2 linked regions of the Streptomyces clavuligerus genome follow. The protein of the gene in region 1 interacts with the protein of each later gene in a pairwise test. Links are inferred from orthologs where the notes say so. Each region holds a gene or a part of one and is shown on either strand. Other genes may lie near its edges. The genes, in order: ctaD and CRV15_RS15210.

Evidence for each region.
Region 2: the proteins of ctaD (region 1) and CRV15_RS15210 interact in binary tests that used the Escherichia coli proteins (3 or more experiments, as listed by UniProt). The link is inferred for Streptomyces clavuligerus from one-to-one orthologs.

What each region holds. Positions count from the first base shown.
Region 1 is NZ_CP027858.1:5,096,641-5,103,198, forward strand. The notes cover bases 2,360-5,359. They hold ctaD (aa3-type cytochrome oxidase subunit I), read left to right. Parts: upstream 2,360-2,989; coding sequence 2,990-4,729; downstream 4,730-5,359. Other genes in these bases: ctaC (aa3-type cytochrome oxidase subunit II), read left to right, coding at 2,360-2,993; CRV15_RS21480 (cytochrome c oxidase subunit 4), read left to right, coding at 4,726-5,124; CRV15_RS21485 (L,D-transpeptidase), read left to right, coding at 5,250-5,359. In the rest of the region: CRV15_RS21460 (carbohydrate kinase family protein), read left to right, coding at 1-225; CRV15_RS21465 (cysteine desulfurase/sulfurtransferase TusA family protein), read right to left, coding at 322-1,689; more of ctaC, read left to right, coding at 2,028-2,359; more of CRV15_RS21485, read left to right, coding at 5,360-6,500. UniProt on the Escherichia coli protein: Cytochrome bo(3) ubiquinol oxidase is the terminal enzyme in the aerobic respiratory chain of E.coli that predominates when cells are grown at high aeration.
Region 2 is NZ_CP027858.1:3,623,215-3,629,655, reverse strand. What follows is about bases 2,811-5,693. They hold CRV15_RS15210 (pyridoxal phosphate-dependent aminotransferase), read left to right. Parts: upstream 2,811-3,592; coding sequence 3,593-4,795; downstream 4,796-5,693. Other genes in these bases: CRV15_RS15205 (hypothetical protein), read left to right, coding at 4,930-5,693; CRV15_RS15215 (hypothetical protein), read right to left, coding at 3,058-3,333. In the rest of the region: CRV15_RS15230 (SRPBCC family protein), read right to left, coding at 1-87; CRV15_RS15225 (polyamine aminopropyltransferase), read right to left, coding at 165-1,778; CRV15_RS15220 (DUF2617 family protein), read right to left, coding at 2,092-2,640; more of CRV15_RS15205, read left to right, coding at 5,694-6,348. UniProt on the Escherichia coli protein: Shows aminotransferase activity with methionine and histidine as substrates, and to a lesser extent also with phenylalanine.

The sequences.
Region 1 (6,558 bases):
GACCCGACCGGTGTCGGCGACGCCTTCCGCGCGGGCTTCCTGTCCGGCCTCTCCTGGGGTGTGGGCCTGGAACGGGCGGCCCAGGTCGGCTGCATGCTCGCCACGCTGGTCATCGAGACCCTGGGAACCCAGGAGTACACCCTGCGCCGCGCCCACTTCATGGAGCGCTTCGTCAAGGCGTACGGCCCGGACGCGGGCGCCGAGGTCCAGCAGTTCCTGGCCTGAGCACCCGACAGCTCCGTCCGGCCGGACGCGCGCGAACACGGTGGGGGCCCGCACCCGGTGCGGGCCCCCACCGCCGTTCCCGGACCGGCCCCCGGGTCAGATCAGACGCCGCACCACATACGCCGAGCCCCGCTCCCGCTTCTCCTCCCCGGCATACCCCTGCCCCCGCATCCCGCACCACGCCGGGATGTCCAGCCGGGCCGCCTCGTCGTCCGACAGCACCGTCACCGTCTCCCCGACCGGGACGTCCCCGATCACCTTCGCCAGCTCGATCACCGGGATCGGGCACCGCTTGCCCAGCGTGTCCAGCACCAGCCCGGCGGTCCGCGCCGCCGGGCCCGCCGCCGGAGCCGTCGGCGCGCCCAGCCGCTCCCGTACCGAGGCGACCACCCCGGGCAGCACCGCGAGGAAGCGCTCCACCTCGTCGCCGGAGGCCCCCGCGCCCAGCGAGATCCGGACATTGCCCTCGCTCAGCACCCCCATCGCCCGCAGCACATGGCTCGGCGTCAGCGTGCCGGAGGTGCACGAGGAGCCCGAGGACACGGAGAAGCCCTCCCGGTCCAGCGCGTGCAGCAGCGCCTCGCCGTCGACATAGAGACAGGAGAACGTGACGAGGTGCGGGAGCCGCCGCACCGGGTCGCCCACCACCTCCACATCCGGGACCAGCTCCGGCACCCGGGTCCTGATCAGGTCCACCAGCGCCCGCAGCCGGGCCGCGCCCCCGGCCGCCTCCGCCCGGACCGCCCGCAGCGAGGCCGCCGCGGCCACGATCGCCGGAATGTTCTCGAAGCCGGGGGAACGTCCCGACTCCCGCTCGTCCGCCGGTTCCCCGGGAGCGAAGCGCACCCCCTTGCGGACGGCCAGCAGCCCCACCCCGGCGGGCCCGCCCCACTTGTGGGCGCTCGCCGTCAGCAGCGACCAGTCCCCGTCCACCGGACCCCACGCCAGCGACTGCGCCGCGTCCACCAGCAGCGGCACCCCGGCCGCCCGGCACAGCTCGGCGGCCTCGGCCACCGGCTGCTCCGTGCCCACCTCGTGATTGGCCGACTGGAGGCAGGCCAGCGCGGTGTCCCCGGTCAGCGCGGCGGCGAAGACCTCGGGGTCCACCCGGCCCGTGCGGTCCACCGGGACCTCGGCCGCGTCCTCGCCCGCCGCGTACAGCACCGAGGAGTGCTCGACCGCCGAGACCACCACCCGGCCGCCGATCCGCCGCCGCCCGGCCCGCGCGCCCCGCACTCCCAGATGCACCGCACGCGTCCCCGAAGAGGTGAAGACGAGTTCGTCGGGGCGGCAGCCCACGGCGTCCGCCGCCGTCTCCCGGGCGGCGTCCAGGAGCAGCCGGGCCCGCCGCCCCTCGCGGTGGAGCCGGGCGGGATCGGCCCACCCCTCGTCCAGGGCGGCCAGCAGGGCCTGCCGGGCCACGGGGTGCAGGGGGGCGGAGGAGGCGACATCGAAGTAGGACACGCCGCCACGCTAATACCCTCCGGGCCAACCGCCGCACCCTGGCGGAGCGTCGGGTTCCGGGGTCGTGGACCGCCTCGCTCCGGGGTCGCCCACCGGGGTGACACCCCACCGCACACCAGGGCGATTCCACCGGAAAACCCGGTCCTGTCCAGCGGAATTCCATCCCTTCGGGGTGTCGGACGGCGCGTTGGGCACCCTCCCCGCGCGACCCCAAATAGCGTCCAGTAGGGTTTGGTCCGCATAAACATCCAAACCCCCTGCCCGCGTCAGGGCCGGCGACCGACCAGCGAGACGGCCGCAGCCCGTCGCGCGGGCCGAGACTCTCGGGAAGGCGCTACGTGAGTCCCAACGGCTCCGACCGCTCGTCGCGGCGCCCGATGCGGCGGAAGCTGCCGCAGGTGCTGACTGCGGGCCTGATCCTGGTGACCGCCACCGGTTGCGAATACACATACAAGGACTTCCCCCGCCTCGGTATGCCAACGCCGGTCACGGAAGAGGCGCCGATCATCCTCTCCCTCTGGCAGGGCTCGTGGGCGGCTGCGCTCGTCACGGGTGTGCTGGTGTGGGGTCTGATCCTGTGGAGCGTCTTCTTCCACCGGCGTACCCGCACCAAGGTCGAGGTTCCTCCGCAGACCCGGTACAACCTGCCCATCGAGGCGCTGTACACCGTGGTCCCGCTCATCATCGTCTCGGTGTTCTTCTACTTCACCGCGCGTGACGAGTCCCGGCTGCTCTCCCTGTCCAAGAAGCCCGCCCACACCATCAATGTGGTCGGCTACCAGTGGAGCTGGGGCTTCAACTACATCGAGAACGTTCCCGGTGTGACCGGGGACGCGAAGACGGACAAGAACCTCAAGGCCATTCCGGACAAGTACCTGAAGGCCCTGCCGGAGAACGCGGGCGGCGTCTACGACGCCGGCATCCCCGGCACCCGGAATCCGCAGAACGGCAACCCCGGCCCCACGCTGTGGCTGCCGAAGGGGGAGAAGGTCCGCTTCATCCTGACCTCCCGAGACGTGATCCACTCCTTCTGGGTGGTTCCCTTCCTCTTCAAGCAGGACGTGATCCCCGGCCACACCAACGCCTTCGAGGTGACCCCCACTCAGGAGGGCACCTTCATGGGCAAGTGCGCCGAGCTCTGCGGTGTGGACCACTCCCGGATGCTCTTCAACGTCAAGGTCGTCTCCCCGGAGCGTTACCAGAAGCACCTGAAGGAGCTTGCCGACAAGGGGCAGACCGGCTACATCCCGTCTGGCATTGAGCAGACGGACCCGGCCAAAAACGCGGAGAAGAAGCAACTGTGAGCATCCTCAACGAATCCCAGGGTGCCGCCGAAGCAGCTGACGACTCATACGAGAACGAGCTGCCGGTACGGCGCAAGCAGCCGGGCAATGTGGTGGTGAAGTGGCTGACCACCACCGACCACAAGACCATCGGTACGCTCTACCTGGTCACGTCGTTCGTCTTCTTCTGCATCGGCGGCCTCATGGCGCTCTTCATGCGCGCCGAGCTGGCCCGTCCGGGTACGCAGATCATGTCGAACGAGCAGTTCAACCAGGCGTTCACGATGCATGGCACGATCATGCTGCTGATGTTCGCGACGCCGCTGTTCGCCGGGTTCGCGAACTGGATCATGCCGCTCCAGATCGGCGCGCCCGATGTGGCGTTCCCGCGGCTGAACATGTTCGCCTACTGGCTCTACCTCTTCGGCTCGCTCATCGCGGTGGGCGGCTTCCTGACCCCGCAGGGCGCGGCCGACTTCGGCTGGTTCGCCTACTCCCCGCTGTCGGACGCCGTCCGCTCGCCGGGCATCGGCGCCGACATGTGGATCATGGGCCTGGCCCTCTCCGGCTTCGGTACGATCCTCGGCTCGGTCAACTTCATCACCACGATCATCTGCATGCGCGCGCCCGGCATGACGATGTTCCGTATGCCGATCTTCACCTGGAACGTGCTGCTGACCGGTGTGCTGGTCCTGCTCGCCTTCCCGGTGCTGGCCGCGGCGCTCTTCGCGCTGGAGGCGGACCGCAAGTTCGGCGCCCATATCTTTGACTCGGCCAACGGCGGTGCCCTGCTCTGGCAACACCTCTTCTGGTTCTTCGGCCATCCAGAGGTGTACATCATCGCCCTGCCGTTCTTCGGCATCGTCTCGGAGATCATCCCGGTCTTCAGCCGTAAGCCGATGTTCGGCTACATGGGTCTGGTGGGCGCGACCATCGCGATCGCCGGTCTCTCCGTGACCGTGTGGGCCCACCACATGTATGTCACCGGCGGTGTGCTGCTGCCGTTCTTCTCCTTCATGACGTTCCTGATCGCGGTACCGACCGGTGTGAAGTTCTTCAACTGGATCGGCACCATGTGGAAGGGCTCGCTGTCCTTCGAGACACCGATGCTCTGGACGATCGGCTTCCTGATCACCTTCACCTTCGGTGGTCTGACCGGCGTCATCCTGGCCTCGCCGCCGCTGGACTTCCACGTCTCCGACTCGTACTTCGTCGTCGCGCACTTCCACTACGTCGTCTTCGGCACCGTGGTCTTCGCGATGTTCGCCGGCTTCCACTTCTGGTGGCCGAAGTTCACGGGCAAGATGCTGGACGAGCGTCTGGGCAAGATCACCTTCTGGACGCTGTTCCTCGGATTCCACGGTACGTTCCTGGTCCAGCACTGGCTGGGCGCGGAGGGAATGCCGCGGCGTTACGCGGACTATCTCGCCGCCGATGGATTCACCGCGCTGAACACCATCTCCACCATTGCCTCGTTCGTTCTGGGCGCGTCGATCCTGCCGTTCTTCTACAACGTCTGGAAGACCGCGAAGTACGGAAAGAAGATCGAGGTGGACGACCCCTGGGGTTATGGCCGCTCGCTCGAATGGGCGACGTCCTGCCCGCCGCCGCGGCACAACTTCCTCACGCTGCCGCGTATCCGTTCGGAATCTCCGGCCTTCGATCTGCACCACCCCGAAATCGCGGTTGTCGACCAGCTCGAAAACCGTGGTGAGGTCGACAAGGCCCTGACCGCTGGGAAGGAGGCGGCCAAGTGAAGATCCAGGGAAAGATGTTCCTCTGGCTGAGTGTCTTCGTCCTCGCCGTGGCCATCCTCTACGGCGTCTGGTCCAAGGAGCCGGCCGGTACGACCGCGCTGTTCCTGGCGTTCGGCCTCTGTGTCATGGTCGGCTACTACCTGGCCTTCACGGCCCGGCGGGTCGACGAGATGGCACAGGACAACACCGAGGCCGACGTGGCCGACGAGGCCGGTGAGCTGGGATTCTTCTCCCCGCACAGCTGGCAGCCGCTCGCGCTGGGAGTCGGCAGTGCGCTCGCCTTCCTCGCCGTGGCCGTCGGCTGGTGGCTGCTCTACTTCTCCCTGCCGGTCATCTTCATCGGCATCTTCGGCTGGGTGTTCGAGTACTACCGCGGTGCGAACCAGAACCAGTGATCCGGCGGTAGCCCCGCTCCACTGACACCGCGTCGGACCCGGGTCCCTCCTCGCGAGGGGCCCGGGTCCGCCGTTTGCACGCGCTCAGCGCGCGGCCCGCGGCCGGTCTCCCTACGGTGGTGACCATGAACCGTAAGCCGCACCTCAGCGCCGTCCTCCGCTGTACCGTGCTGGTGCTCTCGCTGGGGGCCTTCATCACCGCCTGCGGTGAGAAGGAAGGCCCTCACCCGCTGGCGGGCAAACCCTTCGACGCCGCCGGCCAGGTCGTCTTCAACACCCCCAGGAACGGCGCCAAGGCCGATCCGGACAAACCCTTCGAGGTCACCGCCAAGGTGGAGGAGGCCCGGATCACCGATGTCACCGTCGTGGACCACGCGGGCCACCACCTCGCCGGGGAACTGGCGGCCGACGGCAGCCGCTGGCGCTCCACGGCCGCGCTGTCGGCCGGGGCGCGCTACACCGCCCGGGTGACCACCGAGAGCAAGGAAGGCACCGTGGGGGCCCGTCGGGTCACCTTCGCGACCTCCCCGGCGAAGCGCCTGCTCAAGATGGCCTTCCTCCCGGAGGAGGGCACCTTCGGCGTCGGCCAGCCCCTGGTGGTCGAGCTGAGCCATCCGGTGCCCGACCGGGCCGGCCGGGCGGTGGTCGAACGGGCCCTGAAGGTGCAGTCCACCCCGTCGGTGGAGGGCGCCTGGCACTGGCTGAACGACGACGCCCTGCACTACCGGCCCAAGGAGTACTGGCCCGCCGGAGCCAAGGTCAAGATCGTGAACAACCTCAAGGGTGTCAAGATCTCCAACCAGCTCTACGGCGGCACCTCCAAGGGGGCGTCGATCACCATCGGGGACCGGATGGAGGCCATCACCGACGCCTCCTCGCACTGGATGACGGTCTTCCGCAACGGTGAGGAGCTGACCAGCATCCCCATCACCACCGGCAAACCCGGCTTCGCCACCCGCAACGGCATCAAGGTGGTGCTCGGCAAGGAGTACTTCGTCCGGATGCGCGGCTCCAGCGTCGGCATCGGCGGCTCCGAGGCGTACAACCTGCCGGTCTACTACGCCACCCGGGTCACCTGGAGCGGCGAGTACGTCCACGCGGCGCCCTGGTCCATCGACTCGCACGGCTACGCCAACGTCAGCCACGGCTGCACCGGGATGTCCACATCGAACGCCGCGTGGTTCTACGAGACGTTCAAGGAGGGCGACATCGTCCAGGTCGTCAACAGCATCGGCGACGACATGGACCCGTTCGGGAACGGCTACGGCGACTGGAACCTGGACTGGGACGAGTGGCGCGAGGGCAGCGCGCTGGTCTCCGGTGTCAGGGACGGCAGCAGCCCGTCCGACGCCGCCCGGCTGCGGCCCCGTCTCTGAGCCCGTCAGGGCCGTTCAGCGGCCGGTCAGGGCCTGTTCCGCCGCCCGGGAGGGAGAC
Region 2 (6,441 bases), 1.5 Mb from region 1 along the record:
CTGGACGCAGCGGGCGAGCCGGGCCGGGTCGCGGAGCACCCGGCGGACGGCCTCCGCCGGGGCCGGAACGAATACCTGATGGTCCATGGGGTCCGAGCCTACCCAGGGGCCCCGGGCGCGTCTGCGCTCCGGTCCGCGCCCGGGCCGGGAACCGCCGCGCCGGATCAGTTCTCGTAACGCGGATGGACCAGGGTGGAGGGCGCGAGCGCGGGCACCCGGGTGAGCGCGGTCTCCCGGGCGTCGGCCGCCAGTCGGCCGGGGGTGAGCGACGTCAGCGGCGGAGCCCCGGAGTCCAGGCCGAGCCGGGGCGCCGACGCATGGGCCGCGAGCAGGAAACCCCAGTCGCACGGGGCCGTCATCGTGGCGCGCCCCTCCCGTTCGGGGCCCGCGGCGAGCCGGGAGAGCCCGCCGTCCGCGCGGTAGGCGGTGGCGCGGAACCCGGCGGCCCGCAGGGTGGCCTCGACGGTCCAGTAGGTACGCGGCCGGGTGCCAGAGGGACCGGCGTGGACGACGAGCCGCCCGCCGTCGGCGAGCGCGCCGCCCAACAGCCCGTAGAACTCCTGCGAGTAGAACTTCGCGCTGCGGGTGGTGCCCGGCTCGGGCAGGTCCACGATCACCACGTCCCACACGGGTTCGGAACGGGCGGAGCGCAGCCAGCCGAAGGCGTCCCCGGTGACCACGCGGACCCGGGGGTCGCGGTAGGCGTGCCGGTTGAGGGCGGTGAGCGCGGGGTCGGTACGGGCCAGCCGGACCACCACGGGGTCCAGTTCGGCGACGGTGACCGAGGCGGCGCCCCGGTAGCGCAGCACCTCGCGCGCGGCGAGCCCGTCGCCGCCGCCGATGATCAGCACCCGGGTGTGCGGGCCCCGCATGGCCGGGTGCACCAGGGCCTCGTGATAGCGGCGCTCGTCCCCTTCGCTGACCCAGAGCCTGCCGTCGAGGAAGAGATCCAGCGGACCGCCGGGGCCGCCGGTGAGGACGACCTCCTGGACGTCGGTCTCCAGGGCGACACGGACCCGGTCGCCGTAGACCGCGCGGCGCGCCGCCCGTTCGAAGTCGTCGACCAGGACGGTCGCGGTGCCGAGCACGGCGAGGACGGCGGCATTGGCGACCAGCAGCCAGAGGCGGGACCGCCGGGTCAGGTCGTGGCGGAAGAGACAGAGCACGAGCAGCCCGCCCACGACCGCGTTGACCGCGCCGGTCAGCAGTCCGCTGGTGAGCCGGCCGAGCCAGGGCAGCAGCAGAAAGGGGAAGGCGAGCCCGCCGACGAGCGCGCCCACGTAGTCGACGGCGAACAGATCGGCGACGGTGCCCTCGACATCGCGGTCGCGCCGGGAGACGCGCTGGATCAGGGACATCAGCAGGGGCAGCTCCGCGCCGATGAGGACGCCGATGATGAGCGAGAAGGAGACCAGTACCAGCCGGGACCCGCCGCCCCAGGCGAAGGAGGCGTAGAGCACCAGGGCGGAGCAGCCGCCGATGAGCGCGAGGGACAGCTCCAGCAGCCCGAAGCCGACGGCGGCCCGGCAGCGCAGCCGTTTGGCCAGGAGCGATCCGACGCCCATGGCGAAGACCATCACCGAGAGAACCACCGACGCCTGGGTGACGGAGTCGCCGATGAGATACGAGGCGAGGGCGACGAGTTCCAGCTCGTACACCAGACCGCAGGCCGCGCAGACGAAGACGACCAGCAGCACCAGACTGCGTCCGGCCGCCGGGCGCACCCGCAGCGGCGCGGCCTGGGGGGGCGGTGCCAGTTGCTGCGTCCGGTCGATCATGCAGTAACGCTACGTCACGATACAGAAGCGGTTTGTCACCCACACGTGTGCACCTGCCCTGCGCCGGGCGAGCCGGGCGCGGCGTCCTCCCGCCGGAGCGCGGTCCGGGCCCCGCGTGCGATCCGGGCGCGGAAAACGGGGCACACGGCGCGGGGACGGGGCACGCACCACGGCGGACACGGCGCGGGGGGCGCGGCGCGCGCCCGCACGCCGGAGGCACACACGAGAAAAGCGCGGTGCCGGGTCCGGCCCCTGCTCCGGACCCGGCACCGCGCCCCGGACATCCCGGGCGCACACCCCGCGCGCCGCGCCCCTACAGCACGGCGTGCTGCGGCGGGCGCCGCGCTCGCGGTCTCGGGGTGATGGCACCCACCCGGGTACGGGTGACGACCAGCCGCCCCTCCTGTGGATAGGAGTGCCAGGTACGCCACCGCACCTGGCCCTCCTCCCGCTGCGCCATCATCGCGGTGAAGGCGAGCGGGGAGCCGGGGAAGGTCCCGGCCAGCGAGTGCGGGTGGTCGGCGACCAGCGCGAGGAGTTCCTGCGCGCGCCCCGCGAACGAGCCCTTGGAGAGGGTCTCGACGCGCGCGGCGAACTCGTACTCCCAGTCGCCGACGCGCTTGGCCACGCCCAGCGGCAGCGGGGTGCTGCTGCCGGGCATGCAGGCGACGGTTTCGGAACAGGTGCTCCGTTTGGATTCGAGCAGGACTTGGTGCGAGGCACCGAGCAGCCTGAGCTGGAGTTTCGCTCCGGAGAGCTCCAGGTCGAGAACGGCCAGGGCGGGAAGCGGCTCCCGTCCGAGTGCCCAGGCGAGATCGTCGGCACGGGTATCGGTGTAGGCGGTACTGAGAGTCGTGAGCATGGGTCGGCTCCGCAAACACGCGTCGGCGGTGGATACGTGAACCTGAGGCGCCCCCTGAGCGGGAGTTCACAAAGTGGGGGGACCGCCTGATCGAGGCCGTGAGCAGGCCCGACGGCTGGGTGGTTCCAACAGGTTCCGTCAGCGACTGAATCATGAAGTACGCGGGGCTCGCAGTGTTTTTACCCAACTTGAAGGGGTTTCCATCCCCTAGGGGACTTACGGTTCAACTGTTCAACCACATGCTTCACCGCACCCCGGACATCCGGGACAAGGCGCCCCGGGCGCCCCGCGCTCACGGCAGAGGACTTCCCCACCACCGCCCGGAACATGACAGGGGCGCCCGGCGGAAACCCGCCGGGCGCCCCTGCTTCGACCCGGCCGGAAACCGGCCGAGGGCGAGAAGGCCGCTGCCCCGTGTCAGCTGCCTCCGCCGCATCCGCCACCGCCGCCGCCACCGCAGGACGAGCCCGACGAACTCGACGACGTGTCGCAGGAACCGCCGTCCCCCACCCAGACCGAGCCGCTGGAGTGCGAGCCTCCGCCACCCGCGGACGCGCGCCGATAGCGCGGGGGGACCTGGCCGTGCCGATAGAGCGGGGAGACCTGGCCGCGCCGATGCGCCACGACGCCCACGACCCCCGCGATCACCACTGCGGGCGCCAGGAGGAGCACCAGAACCACGAAACCTGTCATATCGCTCCCACCATCTTTCTCTTCCCCCGAAGCGAGATCCCCGCGCCGTCGCGTGACTTGCTTCTGTGTGCCTGTCTGTCTCTGTCGATTCCTGGACGATTCTCCCTGCCTGCCCCCGCCTGCCGCTGCTGATCCCCGCCTATCGGTGTCCATCAGCGCTTGTCAGGGCTTCCTCGTCCTGGTGGAAGGAGAATGCCCCGGACACTCCGCGGCCAAAGCGGACTTGAGGAAGTCCAGAGCTTCCCCCGAGGATGGCGCCATGGTGACCATGGATGGGCCCGGACCGCTGCCGCGGACACGACCACTGCTGAACCGCCGGCTGGCGGAGTTCGGCACCACGATCTTCGCGGAGATGTCCGCGCTGGCGACCGCGACCGGAGCCATCAACCTGGGACAGGGCTTCCCCGACACCGACGGCCCCGAGGAGGTCCGCGAGGCGGCCGTGCGGGCGCTGCGCGACGGCCGGGGCAACCAGTACCCGCCCGGCCCCGGGGTCCCCGAGCTCCGGAACGCGATCTCCGAGCACCAGCGGCGCTTCCACGGGCTGGCCGTGGACCCCGACACCGAGGTCCTCGTCACGGCGGGCGCCACGGAAGCCATCGCGGCGGCGCTGCTGGCCCTGGTGGAACCGGGCGACGAGGTCGTCGCGCTGGAGCCGTTCTACGACTCGTACGCCGCGTGCATCGCGATGGCGGGCGGCCGACGGGTGCCGGTGACCCTGCGCCCCCGGGACGGCGCGTACCGTCTCGACCTCGACGAACTGCGGGACGCCGTCACCGAGCGCACCCGGCTGCTGCTGATCAACACCCCGCACAACCCCACCGGCACCGTGCTGACCCGCGCCGAGCTGGCCGCCGTCGCCGAACTCGCCGTCGAGCGGGATCTGCTGGTGGTCACGGACGAGGTGTACGAGCATCTGGTGTTCGAGGGGGAGCACATCCCGCTCGTCTCCTTCCCGGGGATGCGGGAGCGGACCGTCACCATCAGCAGCGCCGGGAAGACCCTCGCGTACACCGGCTGGAAGATCGGCTGGGCGACGGGCAGCCCGGAGCTGGTCACGGCGGTCCGCTCGGCCAAGCAGTTCCTCACCTATGTGGCGGCGGGGCCCCTCCAGTACGCGGCGGCCGAGGGGCTGCGGCTGCCGGACGCGTACTTCGCGGGGCTGCGCGAGGAGCTGCGGGCCAAGCGGGATCTGCTCTGCGCCGGGCTCGCGGACGCCGGTTTCACGGTCCACCGCCCCGCCGGGACCTACTTCGTCACCACCGACATCCGGCCGCTGGGCGAGGAGGACGGCTTCGCCTTCTGCCGTGCGCTGCCGAAGCGGTGCGGGGTCGTCGCGATCCCCAACGCGGTCTTCTACGACCACCGCGAACAGGGCGCGCCCTTCGTCCGCTTCGCGTTCTGCAAGCGGACCGAGGTGGTGGAGGAAGCCATCCGCAGACTGTCCACACTGCGGGGCTGAGCCCGGGCGACGGGACCCGCCGTCACGCGGCCCGCTGTCAGCCGACCGGGTGGCAACGGGCACGCAACCGGCCGTGTCGTGGCCGCAGCGCTCGCGCGCGGCGGCAGCGGAACGGAAAGTCTCCTTGACGACCCGTGCGCGCCCGGAGGTGTTCCCTGTCCGCAGAGACCTTCGACGACACGACAGCGGACGACCCGGCGGCGGACAGCCCGTCGGCGGACAACGCGGCGACGGATGCCCCGGCGGCGGACAGCCCGTCGGCGGACAACGCGGCGACGGATGCCCCGTCGACGGACAGCCCGTCGGCGGATGACGCGTCGACGGACACCCCGTTGGCGGATGACACGTCGGCGGACGTCCCCGCGGGTACGGGACACCGCCCCGGTCCCCTGGCGCGCGGGGAGCGGCGGGCCGGGGCGGCGGCCCCCTGGCGCGCCGCGCTCCGGCGGGCGGCCCCCGCGCTGGGGCTGTTCGCCGCCGCCCGGCTGACCGGGCTGCTGGTGATGGCGGGCTGGGCCCGGCACATCGACCGTCCGCCCCGCCGGGTCCTGGCGCGGTCCTGGGACTCCGACTGGTATCTGCTGATCGCCGAGCACGGCTACGGCCGCACCCTGACCTGGCCCGACGGCGCCGTCCAGAGCGATCTGGCCTTCTTCCCGCTCTACCCGGGGCTGGTCCGCGCCGTCACCTCGGTCCTCCCCGTCACCGGCGGCACCGCCGGGCTGCTGATCTCCTGGACCGCCGCAGCGGTGGCCGCCTGGGGGGTGTTCGCCGTCGGCAACCGGCTCCACGGACGGCGGACCGCGACCGCGCTGGTGCTGCTGTGGGGGCTGCTGCCGCACTCGATCGTGCTGACCATGGCGTATACGGAGCCCCTGCTCTGCGCCTTCGCCGCCTGGTCGCTGTACGCGCTGATCAGCGGGTACTGGCTGTGGGCCGGTGCCCTCTCCCTCTGTGCCGGGGCCGCGCGGCCCAACGGGGTCGCGGTGGCCGCCGCGGTCGTCGCCACCGCCGCGCTCCATGGGTTCCGCGCCCTCCGCGACGGGGAACGCGTCGGCTGGCGCCCCGCGGCGGGCGCGGCCCTCGCACCCGTCGGCTGGTGCGCGTATGTGCTGTACGTGGGGGTGCGCGAGGGCGATCCGCTCGGCGGCTACTTCGCCGTGCAGCGCCGCTGGACGTCGACGTTCGACTTCGGCGAGGGGTCGCTGCGGGTGGTGCGGGACATCGTGCTGCGGCCCGCGCCGCTCCCGCTGGCGGTGACGCTGACGCTGGTGGCGGCGGGCGTGGTGCTGTTCGCGCTGCTCGTCCTGGACCGGCCGCCGCTGCCGCTGCTGGTCTTCACGGCGGTGCTGGTGCTGATCACCGTCGGCGGCTCGGGCTTCTTCGAGTCCAAGCCGCGTTTTCTGCTGCCCGCCTTCCCGCTGCTGCTGCCCGCGGCGAAGGCCCTGGCACGGGCCCGCCCCGGGCCCGCGGCGGTGGTGACGGCCGCCCTGGCGGCGCTGTCGTTCGCCTATGGGACCTATCTGCTGACCCTGTCCCCGATCGCCCTGTGACCGATCGCCCTGTGACCGCGCGGAGCCGTCGGCGCTTCGCGGGGCCGCACGCACGCGGGGGCCGTCCGGCGTACCGGACGGCCCCCGACCCCG